DNA from 3 places in the Bradyrhizobium sp. Ses1 genome. Region 3 is predicted to be linked to each of the others. Evidence: riboswitches for the same ligand, from Rfam matches in the RefSeq annotation. Region 3 holds a riboswitch; each other region holds the start of a gene.
What was found. Region 3 has a riboswitch for cobalamin ahead of AC5ZG5_RS20005 (TonB-dependent receptor plug domain-containing protein). Riboswitches for the same ligand answer to the same signal wherever they lie in the genome.
Positions count from the first base shown of each region.

Region 1: it holds a riboswitch for cobalamin, as region 3 does, so the genes downstream of both, metE (5-methyltetrahydropteroyltriglutamate--homocysteine S-methyltransferase) here and AC5ZG5_RS20005 (TonB-dependent receptor plug domain-containing protein) in region 3, are expected to answer to the same signal.
Region 2: it holds a riboswitch for cobalamin, as region 3 does, so the genes downstream of both, AC5ZG5_RS31295 (energy-coupling factor ABC transporter permease) here and AC5ZG5_RS20005 (TonB-dependent receptor plug domain-containing protein) in region 3, are expected to answer to the same signal.

Region 1 covers NZ_JCAMOQ010000001.1:553,106-558,130, reverse strand. Annotated here, with positions in the region: gene AC5ZG5_RS02660 (ribonucleoside-diphosphate reductase subunit alpha) at 1-1,869, opposite strand, end outside; cobalamin riboswitch at 1,984-2,202, opposite strand; cobalamin riboswitch at 2,335-2,535, shown strand; gene metE (5-methyltetrahydropteroyltriglutamate--homocysteine S-methyltransferase) at 2,643-4,973, shown strand; gene AC5ZG5_RS02650 (hypothetical protein) at 5,024-5,025, shown strand, end outside.
Region 2 covers NZ_JCAMOQ010000036.1:83,994-89,018, forward strand. Annotated here, with positions in the region: gene cobM (precorrin-4 C(11)-methyltransferase) at 1-711, shown strand, start outside; gene AC5ZG5_RS31285 (cobyrinic acid a,c-diamide synthase CobB) at 711-2,021, shown strand; gene cobA (uroporphyrinogen-III C-methyltransferase) at 2,018-2,737, shown strand; cobalamin riboswitch at 2,786-3,005, shown strand; gene AC5ZG5_RS31295 (energy-coupling factor ABC transporter permease) at 3,044-3,712, shown strand; gene cobF (precorrin-6A synthase (deacetylating)) at 3,758-4,510, shown strand; partial or broken gene AC5ZG5_RS31305 (IS630 family transposase) at 4,606-5,025, opposite strand, start outside.
Region 3 covers NZ_JCAMOQ010000016.1:90,929-95,953, reverse strand. Annotated here, with positions in the region: gene cobD (threonine-phosphate decarboxylase CobD) at 1-205, shown strand, start outside; gene AC5ZG5_RS20005 (TonB-dependent receptor plug domain-containing protein) at 237-2,084, opposite strand; cobalamin riboswitch at 2,335-2,535, opposite strand; gene AC5ZG5_RS20000 (hypothetical protein) at 2,895-3,296, shown strand; gene AC5ZG5_RS19995 (DUF3551 domain-containing protein) at 3,555-3,803, shown strand; gene AC5ZG5_RS19990 (response regulator transcription factor) at 3,859-4,494, opposite strand; gene AC5ZG5_RS19985 (response regulator) at 4,688-5,025, opposite strand, start outside.

The sequences.
Region 1 (5,025 bases), on a different contig from region 3:
CCTGGCCGTATCGAGCCCGCGCTCGCCGACGTGATTGAGCAGGTTGATCGAGCCGAGATTGCAGACCGCAGTCTCCTCATCCGAAGTGTTGAGCGTGATCTCGGTGCAGAGATTGGAGGAATGGATCACGCCGGCGTGGCGCTGCGGCGAGCGCAAATTGCAGGGGTCCTTGAAGGTGATCCAGGGATGTCCGGTCTCGAACAGCATGGTCAGCATCTTGCGCCAGAGATCAACGGCACGGACATTCTTGGATACCCGCATCTCGCCGCGCGCGGCCTTGTCTTCATAGGACGCGTAGCGCTCGGCAAAGGCCTTGCCGTAGAGATCGTGCAGATCGGGCGTCTCGTCCGGCGAGAACAGCGTCCATTCGCCGTCGGCCTCGACGCGCTGCATGAAGAGATCAGGCACCCAGTTGGCGGTATTCATGTCGTGGGTGCGGCGGCGGTCGTCGCCGGTGTTCTTGCGCAGGTCGAGGAATTCTTCGACGTCGATATGCCAGGTCTCGATATAGGCACAGACCGCGCCCTTGCGTTTTCCGCCCTGGTTGACGGCAATCGCGGTGTCGTTGGCGACTTTAAGGAACGGCACGACGCCCTGGCTCTCGCCATTGGTGCCCTTGATATGGGCGCCCAGCCCGCGCACCCGCGTCCAGTCATTGCCGAGGCCGCCGGAATATTTGGCGAGCAGCGCATTGTCCTTGATCGACTTGAAGATGCCGTCGAGATCGTCGGGAACGGTGGTGAGGAAGCAGGACGACAATTGCGGCCGCAGCGTGCCGGAATTGAAGAGCGTCGGCGTCGACGCCATGAAGTCGAAGGAGGACAGGAGATTGTAGAACTCGATCGCGCGCGCCTCCCGATCGATCTCGCGCAGTGCAAGCCCCATGGCGACGCGCATGAAGAACGCTTGCGGCAATTCAATCCGGTGGCCGCGGACATGCAGGAAATAGCGATCATAAAGCGTCTGCAGCCCTAAGAACTGGAACGCAAGATCGCGCTCCGGCTTCAGTGCCGCGGCCAGCTTGTTCAGGTCGAAGCGGCCGAGTTCGGGATCGAGCAATTCGGCCCTGATGCCGGTCTTGATATAGGCCGGAAAATATTCGCCATAGCGCACCGCCATGTCCGCCTGCGACGCTTTCGTTGGCGCGCCCTGCACGAAGGACAGCACTTCAGTGCGGAGCTTGTCGAGCAAGAGGCGCGCGCTGACATAGGCGTAGTTCGGCTCCTGCTCGACCAGCGTACGCGCCGCCATCACGCTGGCGAGCGCGAGTTCCTCCTGGCTGATGCCGTCATAGAGATTGCGCTGGATTTCCCCGACGACAGGCGCAGCGTCGACACCGTCGAGCCCCGCGCAGGCCTCGCCGACGATCATCGCCAGCCGCGCATGGTCGAGCGGCACCTTGCTGCCGTCCGCGAGCGTGACGTGGACGATTGGCCCGCTCGATGCCGTTGCGGATTTAGTTGCCTGCTGTTCGGCGCGCTGCCGCGCCCGCTCCTCGCGATAGAGCACATAGGCGCGCGCCACCTTGTGATGGCCGCTGCGCATCAATGCCAGTTCAACCTGGTCCTGGATGTCCTCGATATGAAAGGTGCGGCCTTCGCTCATCCGGCGCGACAGCGCGCCGACGACTTCGGCGGTCAATTCCTCGACCGCTTCGTGCACGCGGCGCGACGCAGCCGCCGTATTCCCCTCGACCGCAAGGAAGGCCTTGGTCATCGCCACCGAGATCTTGCCGGCATCGAATTGCGACACCGCGCCATTGCGGCGAATCACCTGCATCGGCAGCCGTGCTTCCGGCGCCGCGATTGATTCGGGGCGCAGGTGGATGAGAGGTGACGCGGTGGTTTCGCGATCGAGAGAGAGTGACATCTTGCAGACCCCGTGATGTTGCTGGGGCCGGATGCCGGAGGCGACGCTGCGTGATGATGCCGGCGGCGTACCGGCATGAGCCTGCAAGCGGCCGCCGGGACACCCCGCCCGTGGACGTTATTTGCTGTCACGGCAGGTCTCCTGGCTCGCAGGTCGGCGTCACTCCCCGTCTTCCCAATGCGATGCCGCATCAGTGACGTCTAAAATCGGGAGCAACTCACTGCTTACAGTTGCGGGGGCAGCGCTGGATTCTCGCGAGCAACGCGCGATCACCAGCTTCCCTCTTGGCCACCATTCCTTGCGTCATGATGGACCGTGACAGCTACATCTGGTGCGATTTGGGGAATGGTGTCAATGGGACGTATGGGCGAAGCGCAAAAATTCCGGTCCACGCCGTTGACGCTGTGAACAACCGGCTCCACGCGCACGTGATGTCAGCCGAGTTGACGTTCGCGCGATCTTGCCGGTAAGTGAACGCGTCGTGGTTCTTCGGAGAGATCTTTTCCGGAGCTAAGAGGGAAGCCGGTGTAAAGCCGGAGCTGCCCCCGCAACTGTAAGCGGCGAGCCGCGGTCCACAATTGCCACTGAAGCCTGCAAAGCTTCGGGAAGGCCGGACCGCAGCAACGACCCGCGAGCCAGGAGACCTGCCTCGACAACATACACGTCCTCGGGCGGGGTGTCCCGGTGGTGCGGTTGCGATTCCGTGCGCACCTCGCGCAGGGAATCCAGACGTGTCACTACGGCCTTTGCCCCCAACTCATGGGGTTAAGCCAATGTCTTCCACTTCACTTGTTGTTGCGTCCCTCGGCACGCCGCGGATCGGTCCGCGCCGTGAACTGAAATTTGCGCTGGAACGCTTCTGGTCCGGCACATCAGACGAAAAGACGCTGATCGAAACCGGCGTCGGGCTGCGCGCGGCCAATTGGGCGCGGCAAAAGAAACTCGGTATCACCGTGATCCCGTCGAACGATTTCTCGTTCTACGATCAGGTGCTCGACACCTGCGCAATGGTCGGCGCTATCCCGGAAAGCTATGGCTGGACCGGCGGCGCGGTGCCGCTTGCGACCTATTTCGCGATGGCGCGTGGCACCACGGCCGACGCGCATGACGAGGCCTGCGGACATGCCCATCACGCACATGGCGTGGCGGCGCTCGAAATGACGAAATGGTTCGACACCAACTATCACTACATGGTGCCGGAGCTTCGCAAGAACCAGTATTTTGCACTCTCATCGCGCAAGCCGATCGAAGAGTATGAGGAGGCGAAGGCGCTGGGTTATCAGACCCGCCCCGTGCTGGTCGGCCCGGTCACGTTCCTGAAACTGGCCAAGTCCAAGGAACCGCATTTCGACACGCTGTCGCTGCTCGACAGGCTCCTGCCGGTCTATATCGAACTATTGCGCGAACTCGCTGCCCGCGGTGCGGAATGGGTGCAGATCGACGAGCCCTCTCTCGTGCTTGATCTGGACGCCGCCGCTCAGCAAGCCCTACGGCGCGCCTATTCCGAAATCGCCAAAGCGGTGCCGGACATCAGGATCATGCTGGCGACCTATTTCGGCGGGCTCGGCGGCAATCGTGCGGTCGCGTTTGATCTTCCGGTCGCCGGCCTCCATCTCGATCTCGTGCGCGCGCCCCAGCAGCTCGGCGATCTCATCGACGTTCCGAAAGAACGGGTGCTGTCGCTCGGCGTGATCGACGGCCGTAACGTCTGGCGCGCGGATCTGAGCCGGATCCTCGATCAGCTTGGGCCCGTCGTCGCAAAGCTCGGCAAGGAGCGCATTCAGATCGCGCCATCCTGCTCGCTGCTTCATGTACCCATCGATCTCGCCCTGGAAACCAAGCTCGATCCCGAGGTGAAGACCTGGCTTTCATTCTCGGTGCAGAAGCTCGAAGAGCTTGCCGCACTGGGCGCGGCGCTTGGAAGTGGCCGGGCCCCTGCGTCCGAAGCGATCCGAGCGTCCGATGCCGCCGCGGCCGCGCGCAAGACCTCACCGCGGATTCACGATGCCAAGGTTGCCCAGCGTCTCGCCGCCATCGATGGCGGCATGCGCCATCGTGCCAGCCGGTTCGCCGAGCGTGCCGAGGTGCAGCGCGAGCGGTTCAATCTGCCACGCTTCCCGACCACGACCATCGGCTCCTTCCCGCAGACAACCGATGTCAGAAACGCACGCGCCGCACATGCCAATGGTGCACTCAGCGATACCGCATACAAGACCTATCTGCAGCATCAGACCGCGCGCGCCATCCGTTGGCAGGAGAATATCGGGCTCGACGTCCTGGTCCATGGCGAGTTCGAGCGCAACGACATGGTGCAGTATTTTGGCGAGCAGCTTTCCGGCTTCGCCTTCACCGAGCTCGGCTGGGTGCAGTCCTATGGCTCGCGCTGCGTCCGGCCGCCGATCCTCTATGGCGACGTCTCACGACCGCAGCCGATGACGGTCGAATGGTGGCAATTCGCGCAGTCACTGACGGCAAAGCCGGTGAAGGCGATGTTGACCGGCCCCGTGACCATCCTGAACTGGTCCTTCGTCCGCGACGACCTGCCGCGCAGCGACGTGTGCCGACAGATCGCGCTCGCGATCCGCGATGAGGTGCTCGATCTCGAGATGGCCGGCGCCGGCATGATCCAGATCGACGAAGCAGCACTGCGGGAAGGCCTGCCGCTGCGCAGGTCGGAATGGAAGACCTATCTCGATTGGGCGGTCGATAGTTTCCGCATCTGTTCCTCCGGCGTGCAGGACGAGACCCAGATCCACACCCATATGTGCTACTCCGAGTTCAACGACATCATCGACGCCATCGCGGCGATGGACGCCGATGTCATTTCGATCGAGACCTCGCGCTCGAAAATGGAATTGCTCGACGCCTTCCGGAACTACCGCTACCCGAACGAAATCGGTCCCGGCGTCTACGATATCCATTCACCGCGCGTGCCTGACATTGGCGAGATCACCGACCTCCTCAAGCTCGCAAGAGAGCGGCTCTCCGACGCGCAGATCTGGATCAACCCCGACTGCGGCTTGAAGACCCGCAAGTGGGAAGAGGTGCGCCCGGCGCTCGCCAACATGGTCGCCGCCGCCCGCGAATTGCGGTCGCTTGGCTAGACAGCGCCGCCCCGTCTCTTATCCTGCGGCGGCTCGAAGAGGAGAACGCCAT
Region 2 (5,025 bases), on a different contig from region 3:
GCGACTTCGCCGGTCTGCCTGTACGCTGGTTCGCTCGTTCCCCAAGGCGTGCTTGCGCATTGCCCGCCCGGCGCGCGGATCGTCAATACGGCGCCAATGTCGCTTGACGAAATCATCGCCGAAATCGCCGCCGCGCATGCGGATGGCAAGGATATCGCGCGTCTGCATTCGGGCGACCTCTCGATTTGGTCGGCGATGGGAGAGCAGCTACGTCGCCTGCGCGCGCTCGACATTCCCTATACGGTCACGCCGGGCGTGCCGGCCTTTTCCGCTGCAGCCGCAGCGATCGAGGCCGAGCTCACGCTGCCGGGCCTCACGCAATCCGTTGTACTGACGCGCTCGCCGGGCAGGGCCAGCGCGATGCCGGAAGGCGAAAAGCTCGCCGCCTTCGCTGCAACTGGCGCGGTGCTTGCAATCCATCTGTCGATCCATCTGCTCGACAAGGTCATTGCCGAGCTCACGCCGCATTATGGCGCGGACTGCCCGGTGGCGATCGTCTGGCGCGCAAGCTGGCCGGACCAGCGCATCGTTCGCGCCACACTTGCGACGCTTGATGCCGCTGTTGGTGCGGAACTCGAACGGACCGCGCTCATTCTCGTCGGCCGGACGCTGGGCTCTGAAGAGTTCGCAGAAAGCCGACTCTACGCCGCCGACTATGACCGCCGCTACCGGCCGATCGGGCCGGCGCCGCGTTTTCCGGAGGCGTCGTGATGGTTGCAAGCCTCGTCATCTCGGCGCCGGCCTCCGGTGTCGGCAAGACGACGCTGACGCTGGCGCTCGCGCGCGCCTATCGTGATCGCGGGCTAAGGGTGCAGTGCTTTAAGAGCGGACCCGATTATATCGATCCCGCGTTTCATGCCGCCGCCACGGGCCACGTCTCCGTCAACATCGATAGCTGGGCCATGGAGCGCGCTACGATCGAGCGCCTCGTCAGCCGAGGCGCGGATGCCGATCTTGTCCTGGCCGAGGGCTCGATGGGCCTGTTCGACGGCGTCGCCATGCGCGGCGTCTCAGGCACCGGTGCGACGGCGGATATCGCGGAAATGATGGGCTGGCCGGTGCTGCTCGTGATCGATCCGTCCGGTCAGGCCCAGACGGCCGCGGCGGTCACCGCGGGCCTGCGCGATTTCCGCGCGGGCGTGCGACTTGCAGGTGTCGTGCTCAACCGCGTCGCAAGCCCGCGGCACGAAGACCTCGTGCGACGCCCTTTGGTGGACGCCGGCATTGCCGTGTTCGGCGCGCTGCCGCGCCATTCCGAGATCAATTTGCCGAAGCGGCATCTCGGCCTGGTGCAGGCAGAGGAGCAGGCAGAGGTCGGTGGCCTGATTGGCGAGGCCGCCCGCTTCGTCAGCGAGCATGTCGATCTCGATGCCGTGCTGCAATCGGCGTCCGCCTGGTCGCCGCAATCGCCCTCGCGCGGCCTCGATATCACGCCGCCGGGACAGCGTATTGCGCTCGCTCGCGATGCCGCGTTCTCCTTCGTCTATCCGCACATGTTGGAGGCATGGCGCGCCGCGGGCGCCGAGATCGTGGCTTTCTCGCCGCTTGCTGATGAGGGGCCCGATGCGAGCGCCGACGTGTGCTGGCTCCCGGGCGGCTATCCCGAACTGCACGCCGGCCGCCTCGCAGCCAATGCGCGATCTCGCAACGCGCTACGCGCCTTCGCGGAGACACGGCCGGTGCACGGCGAATGCGGGGGCTATATGGTATTGGGCGACGCCTTGATCGACGCGGACGGCACGCGCCATGAGATGGTGGGCCTGCTCGGCCTGGAGACGAGCTTTGCAAAACGCCGGATGCATCTGGGCTATCGGCTTGCCGAGCTTGCTGTGCCGATGCCCGGACATCAACCTGGCGCACGCCTGCGCGGCCACGAGTTCCACTATTCGACCATCATCGCGCAGCCTGATGTGCCGCTCGCGGTTGTCCGTGACGCGACCAGCACAATTGTTACCGAGACCGGCTCGCGCCGTGGTCATGCCACGGGCACGTTCTTCCATCTGATTGCGGAGGACCGGTGAGCGGTTTTGTCTCCTTCATCTCTGCCGGTCCCGGTGATCCCGAGCTTCTGACGTTGAAGGGGGCCGCTCGGCTGCGCGAAGCCGATGTCGTGCTCTATGACGACCTCGCGTCAGGCGCGATCCTCGATCTCGCGCGTCCTGGCGCCAATCTCGTCGCGGTGGGAAAACGCGCGGGCCGCCCCTCGACCAAGCAGCAGCTGCTCGTCGATTATGCCGCGACCGGCGCGCGCGTGGTGCGCCTGAAATCGGGCGATGCCGGCATTTTCGGCCGGCTGGAGGAGGAGATCGAGGCTCTCCGCGCAGCCGGCATCGGCTACGAGATCATTCCCGGCGTCACCTCGGCCTGCGTCGCGGCCGCGCAGGCCGGCATTCCCTTGACCCGTCGCCACACCTCACGCCGAGTGCAGTTTGTGACGGGCGCTGATGTCACCGGCGAATTGCCGCAAAATCTCAATTGGGCGGCTCTTGCCGATCCGGAAGCGACGACCGTGGTCTATATGGGCCGGCGCACATTTCCTGCTTTGGCCGCGAAACTGATCGAACAGGGCCTCGCTCCGAATACTCCTACGCTGTTTGCCGAATCCTTGGGCCGTGCCGATGAGCGGCTTGTCCGCACCACGATCGCGGAGCTTGCCGAACAGCTCGCGCGGGGCGGTGCGGCAACCACCGCGGCCGTCATCCTGTTCGGTGCGCTGGCCGGAGATTATCCCTCATGATGCCACTGGCCGGCCCTGTTCGCCCCTTGACGCCTGCTGTTCGAAAGGGGCACACAGGAGAAGCATGGTGCTCGGTACGGCGCAAAGCGCCGGAGCATAATCGGGAATGGGGGTGGGCGGACCCAGTTGCGGCGCCCGAAACCCCAGCCGCCCCCGCGACTGTAAGCGGTGAGGGACTCCGATCCGCCACTGGGCTGAAAAGCCTGGGAAGGCCGGAGACCCGCTTCGAACCGCGAGCCAGGAGACCGGCCCTGCAAGTTTTGACGCCAAGGCCGTCGGGTGTGACGGCAGGAAGGACGTAAGACCATGCATATCGAACCGGGAATCGTAACGGGCGCCAAGCTCGTGTTGAGCTATGCGACCGGAATTGCCTCAGCCGGCGTCGCCTGGAAGCTTGCAGTCGAGACCGTGCGCGAGCAGGGCATCGCGTCGTTTGCCGCGCGGACGGTTGCAACGACAGGCCTTGTCTTTACCTTCTTCGAGGTGTTGCCGCACTTCCCGGTCGGCGTTTCCGAGGTGCATTTCATCCTTGGCTCGACGTTGTTCCTGCTGTTCGGTGCAGCACCGGCTGCATTCGGGTTGGCGCTCGGCCTTCTATTGCAGGGGCTGTTCTTCGCGCCGACGGACCTGCCGCAATATGGCATGAACGTCACTACGCTCCTGGTGCCGTTGTTTGCGATCCAGGCGCTCGCTCAGCGCATCATTCCGCGCAACACCGCCTATGTCGACCTGCAGTATCGCCAGGCGCTGGCGCTTTCGACGGCGTATCAGTCCGGGATCGTGGCCTGGGTCGCGTTCTGGGCACTCTATGGTGCGGGCTTTGGTGCGACCAACATCGCGAACTTCGCGGGCTCTTACGCGCTCGTCATCGTGATCGAGCCGCTCGCCGATCTTGCGGTGCTGGCGCTGGCGAAGTCGCTGCGCGGCGTGACGGCCGAGGGTCTCGTCACCGATCGCCTGCACAACGCGGCCTAGCGACCATTTGGAGGGCGGCCGTTACGGCCGTCCTCCGTCCAAGCGATGCTCACGCTCTCCCTGATAGGCATCGGTTGCGGCGATCCCGAGCAACTGACGCTCGCCGCGATTCGCGCGATCAATGCCGCCGACCTCATCCTGATCCCGCGCAAGGGGACCGTGAAGTCCGATCTCGCCGAGTTGCGGCGAACGATTTGCACAGACGTGCTCACCAACGACCGGACGCAGATTGCGGAGTTCGACCTGCCGGTGCGAGACGCAGGCGGCGCCGATTATCGCAAGGGCGTGGACGACTGGCACGAGGCCGTTGCGGCGACCTGGTCGCACGAAATTGCGCGCCATGTTGGAGCCAAGGGGCGCGTCGCGCTGCTGATCTGGGGCGATCCTTCGCTCTATGACTCCTCCTTGCGGATCGCGCACCGGCTCGATCCTTTGCCGGCGATCGAAGTGGTCCCCGGCATCACGTCAATCCAGGCGCTGTGTGCTGCGCATGCGCTGCCGCTGAACGATATTGGCGAACCATTCCTGGTCACCACAGGGCGGCGCTTACGTGAAGGCGGCTGGTCTGATGCCAGCGACACCGTGGTCGTGATGCTCGATGGCGGTGCGGCGTTCCAGTCGCTGGATGCGAGCGGTCTGCTTATCTGGTGGGGCGCCTTTCTTGGCATGCCTGACCAGATCATCATATCCGGTGAGCTTGCAGAAGTCGGCCCGCGCATCGCCGCCGCACGGCAAGCGGCGCGCGAACGGCATGGCTGGATCATGGACAGCTACATTCTCAAGCGCAGGTCGCGATAGCGCACTCTCGCCGGCAGGATTGTCGATGCGGGAGACTCTTGCGACAAGAACGTCGCACCTTGGACGCGCGTATTGACTCGTTGTCCGTCTTAATCCTAGTACCTCGGCACAGAGGTTTTGACTCGTTGAACCTGGCCTAATTCGATGATGGGTTTTGGATAGGCCCGCGCCATTTTGGCGCGAGCCTTATTGGATCCATTTGACGCGGGCGCGGTCGGCATTGCGCCGTTTCTCCCAGGCGGCGGTCTCGGCGACGAGGCGGGCGAAACCGTCGATGCGTCGATCGAGGCATTGGCGGGCGAGAACGCCGATCTCGATCTCGACCATGTTGAGCCAGCTGGCGTGCTTTGGGACGTAGTGGAACTCCAGTCGGCGCAGTACCCGCCGTGCTTCGTCGGCCGGAAAGGCCTGGTAGAGCGCCCCGGCCGAATGAGTTGAGAGATTGTCGAGCACCAGGCGGATGCGCTCGGCGCGGGGATAATGGATGTCGACGAGGTCGCGCATGCAGGCCGCAA
Region 3 (5,025 bases):
GACAGCGGCGGGCCTTCAGCTCGTCCGAGGGACGACGCTCTTTCGCCTTGCCTCCCATCCCGATGCCCCGACGTTGCACACCGAATTGGCCCGACGCCACATCTGGTGCCGGAGCTTTAACGGCGCACGCGAATGGCTGCGATTTGGCCTTGCGTCGGACGATGGTCTCGATCGCCTGGCCAGCGCGCTTGGTTCGGTCAAATAGCGCACCCCGCGCGCGCATCATCACATCCGCTTCACCAGTGGGCACTGAACCCGGCGTAAGCCGCAGGTCCGGTCGTGCCATAGTTGTACACTTCCTGATAGTGCTCATTGAAAATGTTCTCGCCGCGCAAGTACACCTTCCAGGTCTCATCGATCTTGTATTCGGTGTAGAGATCGACGCGGACGTAAGGGGCGAGTGGTAGCGTCTCGTTTGAACCGCTGTAGCGCGTGGATACCGCGAGCACGCGTGGCTCGATCAGCCAGCCCTCGATCGGTGTGATCGGGAACGAGAATCTCGCCAGGTTTTCCGGCCGGCGCGCCAGCGTCAGGCCGGTCGAGAGATCCTTAGCCTGCAGATAGGTATAGGCGGCGTTGAATTTCAGGTAGCCCGGCAGGATATCGACGTTGACCCCTAGTTCCAGTCCGTCGGTTTCGGCACGCGAGACGTTGACGTAGTGCCCGAGCGGGTGCGCCGGATCGGTCACAAAGTCGATCAGGTTGCTGAACCTGTTGCCGAAGCCTGTCAGCGAAACCACAACGCGGCCTCCGAACAGGCTTTGGTCGATGCCGGCATCGTAGCCGAAGCTCTCCTCGGGACTGAGCGCGGAATTGCCATAGGTCGGCGCATAGAGCTGATAGAGCGTCGGGGCCTTGGCGCCTGTCCCGGCGCTCGCATGCAGCTTGGTGCCGGTCTCGGCGATCGTGTAAGCCGCGGTGGTTCGCCATGTCTCGAACCGTGCCACATCGACGACGTCGTCAACCCGGCCGCCCATCGTGATGTTGAGCCGCTCGCCGATCGGCAGTTGCCAGAGCGCAAACACTGAATTGGTGTCTTGCGTGCCTACGAGCTGTGGCGTCGACGCTCCAGGAATCGGCAATAGGTTGGTGGCGGAGGTGCTCGCCGTTTCATGCTGCACACGCGATCCGACGATGAGCGATCCCAGCGGGCCGACCTTCAGGTTGCCCTGATATTCCAGGCCCGTGCTGTCGCCGACGAAATTGGAGAGGATGGATGTCGTGTTCTGCGGCAGCTTGTTGATCTTGTAGGTGACGTCGTCGAACGAGCGGTCGATATGCGTCTCAAATGCGCTCACGCTATGGGTGAGAATGCCGCCGAACGTGTCGAACGACGCGCGTCCCCAGACCTGTTCGAGCAGGCGCGTCGCGCTCGACGGCGTGTCCGGGAACGTTCCGGAGGCCTGATCATAGGCGGACCGCGTGAATGAGGCCAGCATACCCGTCTCCAGGCGTACGCCTTCGCCGGAATCGTAGCCGACGCGTGCCGAACCGCCGACGCGGTCGAAGCCATCGCGCTCGAGCGGGCCATACTTGGCTTCGAGCGCGGGGATGCGATAGCCGTAGCGTGAAAAGCCGTTGCTGTGCTGCCCGCTTCCCGTGAACGCGTAGGACCACGGCCCAGAGGTTCCGGTCAGCGCTGCGCTGGTGCTCGCCGTGCCGTAGCTTCCGCCCTCGGTGCTGACGTCGAGTTGTGCCGGACCGGTGCCCTTCTTGGTGATGATGTTCACGACGCCGCCGATCGCGTCAGATCCGTAGAGCGCGCTCTGCGGTCCTTTCAGCACCTCGATCCGCTGGATCGCGCCCGGGGCGAACATCGCGAAATCGAAGTCGCCGCTGGCGGCGGTCGGATCGTTGACCCTGATGCCATCGATCATGACCAGCGTCTGGCCGGTATTGGCGCCGCGCAAGCGCACATTGGTCGTCGCGCCTGGTCCGCCGCTTTCGGTGATATCGAGTCCCGGCACGGTCCGCAGCGCATCGACGAGCGAAGTCGGATTGCTGGTCGCGAGCATTTCGTGCGTGACCACGCTGACCGAGCTTCCGGTCCGGCTCGCCGGCTCCAGTGTACGGTCGGGAGTCACGACCACTTCGGGAGTCGCGGCCGGCGCCTCGTTACCGGGCGCCGGGCGCGCAGGATGGGTCGTTGAAGCCCTTTGCCTATTCCTCGGAGCCGGCTTGGACCGGACCTCCGGATTGATGACGACAGCAGGAAGCTGTTCGGGACCCGATTGGGCCATGGCGCCAGTGTGACCGCACGCAGCAACGGCCGCACACCCGGCAAGAAAACGCCGCAAGTTCATTAATGCCCTTCCGCCGACCCACCGTCGAACGAGTTGATACCCGTCAACGGCCGGTCTCCTGGCTTGCGGTCGTCTCGCGATCCGCCTTCCCAAACCTGCTTGGCAGGCCCAGTGGCATCCGGATCGCAAATAGTCCGCTTACAGTTGCGGGGGCAGCCGCGGCATTGGGGAAGATTCCCGCACCGCGTTCCCGTTTCACCCTACAAAGGGCACCGATGACGCGCGCAAAGAAGCACAAGGCGGAGCAAAACTCAAATCGATAACGATCAGAACCCAACAGCATTTTTGCGGATCGCTGATAGCGGCGACCTGAATGACGAACACAGAAAGTTGCTGACAGGCGAAGGGACGGCAGATGGCAAATCCTACAGCCTTATGCGAGCATCACATGCCACCCACACGCGTCGCTAAACTTGGATGATACCGTTCATGTGAGCATCGACAGATTCAACGGAGGAACAGGAAATGTCGGTCCCATGCAAACTCGAACGCAGCCTCCTCAGTCACGATGAATACGAGACGATCCGCCTCACGCATCATCCCGCCATCTATGACGTCGAGCCGGCTGATCTTGCGGACATGCGATCCCGCTTGCGCAAGATGCGCGACAAGGAGCGAACGCTCGGCCGACAAAAGCGGCGAGAGACGCGCGGGAAAGGCCAGCCTCGCGGCGCGAACTTCCCCGGAACTGCCGATCGTCCATCACAACGCAAGCAGGTCTTTGCCGCGGCACTGAAGCGGGTTAACAGCGAACTCAGGCGTCTTCACAACCTGGCAGCTCGCACCGCCAATGTCGAAGCGGCTCGAAAGGCTATCGCGCTGCGTCGGGCCGCGGACTTCATTCCCTATCCCTCCGCCGGATCGACCGCCAACGAAGGGATGGTGCCGCGCTTGAGCACGCGTCGAAAAAAGATCGTCACGGGCGCGCGAATCGGACGGGTGTCGCAGGCGACGAAAGTCGCCCAGGCAATCCGCGATGCACGAGGGGCGTGAGCCGGCGCTGATCGAGTTGGTGACAGCTTCGCTGCCATCGAGATCTTTGAAAAGCACGGGGCTCTACCCATCCTACGGAAGGTCTGAACCTGTAATGCCTGTTCTCGACACCCGCGTCGTGGCTTCAGAATTCGGTGGCGCGATCCTGATCGGCGCGCTCTAGGGAATCTTGTCAAGCTGGCCCCCGGGGAATCATGTATTTTCAGGCGCGTCCTCCTTCGGCACTATGGAGATATCCTCAATGAGCGAGGTGATCTCATGCGCTACCTGATGGCACTCTTATCTGCGGCCGGCTTGATCTGGATTGCCGAAGCTGGTCCCGCTACGGCACGGGACTATCCCTATTGCCTGCAATCTCGAACCACTGGGATTCCGGGAGATTGCTCCTTCCGCACGCGGGCGGCATGTATGGCCGCGGCGTCGGGGCGAGGGGCCATATGCGCCGTCAATCCGCGCGTGGCATTCGGGCGATATCACCGGCGGGGCCGTGCGAACTCCAGCCAATGATCCAATACTCGCTGCGTAACCCGGCGCGACGACTGCTGCTCGAATTGTCTGCGCCTCAGGGCGCAACCAGCTTCTTGCGAATCGCATAGCGAACCAGCTCGGCTGTGGATGACATGCCAAGCTTGCGCATGGCGGACGCCCGATGGGTTTCGACAGTTTTCACGCTGAGCTTCAAGATGGAGCTGATGGCCTTGTTGGTATGCCCCTCTGCAATCAACTGCACGACGTTCTGCTCCCGCGATGTGAGGAGCGCACTGGACTTGTTCTGTTTGTTGAGCTGGTAGTCGGTCAGCAATTTCTCCAACACGACGCTGGTAAAGTAAGGTCGGCCGTCGAGCAGAGCTTCGATTGCTGAAATGAGATGCTTCCTGGCGTCCGATTTGAGCAGGAAGCCACGTACCCCGGTCAGAAGAGCCTCGGTCAAAATCTCCTCACTTTCATGCATGGTGAGGATCAACACTTCCGAACGCAGACGAAGCGTCTTGATGCGGCGGCTGACTTCCAGTCCGTTTACGAGGGGCATGGAATAGTCGGCGATGATGACGTCCGGTCTCGTTTCCAACGCCAATGCAATCGCCTGCTCACCGTCGGGAGCTTCTGCAGTTACAATCCAATTGGAGCGCGTTTCAACGATCGCGCGAAGCCCGGAACGTACGACTTCATGATCATCCGCAATCAGGATGCGTTTCATGGCGTCGTTCCCTTGCGCTGGAACGGTCGATAGCGATAGCCGACAGCGAGGTCAGAATCATACCGATTGGCTTTCCGGCAGTTATCCCGCAAAACCCTCGGATTTCGCAGGAAATATACTGAGGTCAGCTTAGCCTCCCGGGCTCATGGCAGAACAAGCCGGAACATCAAGCGCCGGATCATGCTTTGGCGTGTCATGCTTCCAGCAGGCGGGCGCGAACCGCGTAGCGGACCAGATCCGCCGTCGAGTGGATATCCAGCTTGCGCATCGCGGCCGCCCGGTGCGCTTCGGCGGTTTTGACGCTGAGGTTCAGGATGGCGCCAATGCCTTTGTTGCTGTAACCCTCCGCAATCAGCTTGACGACTAATCGCTCCCGCGGCGAGAGCCTGTCCCGATCTCCGGTCGAGACCTCGTTCGATTCAGGCGAACAGCTCTCGGTGCAAAATGGTTTATGCGCCAGAAGCGACTCAACCGCCGCCAACAACAGCCTGTTGGCATCCGATTTCAATACGAATGCCCGGGCGCCTGCCT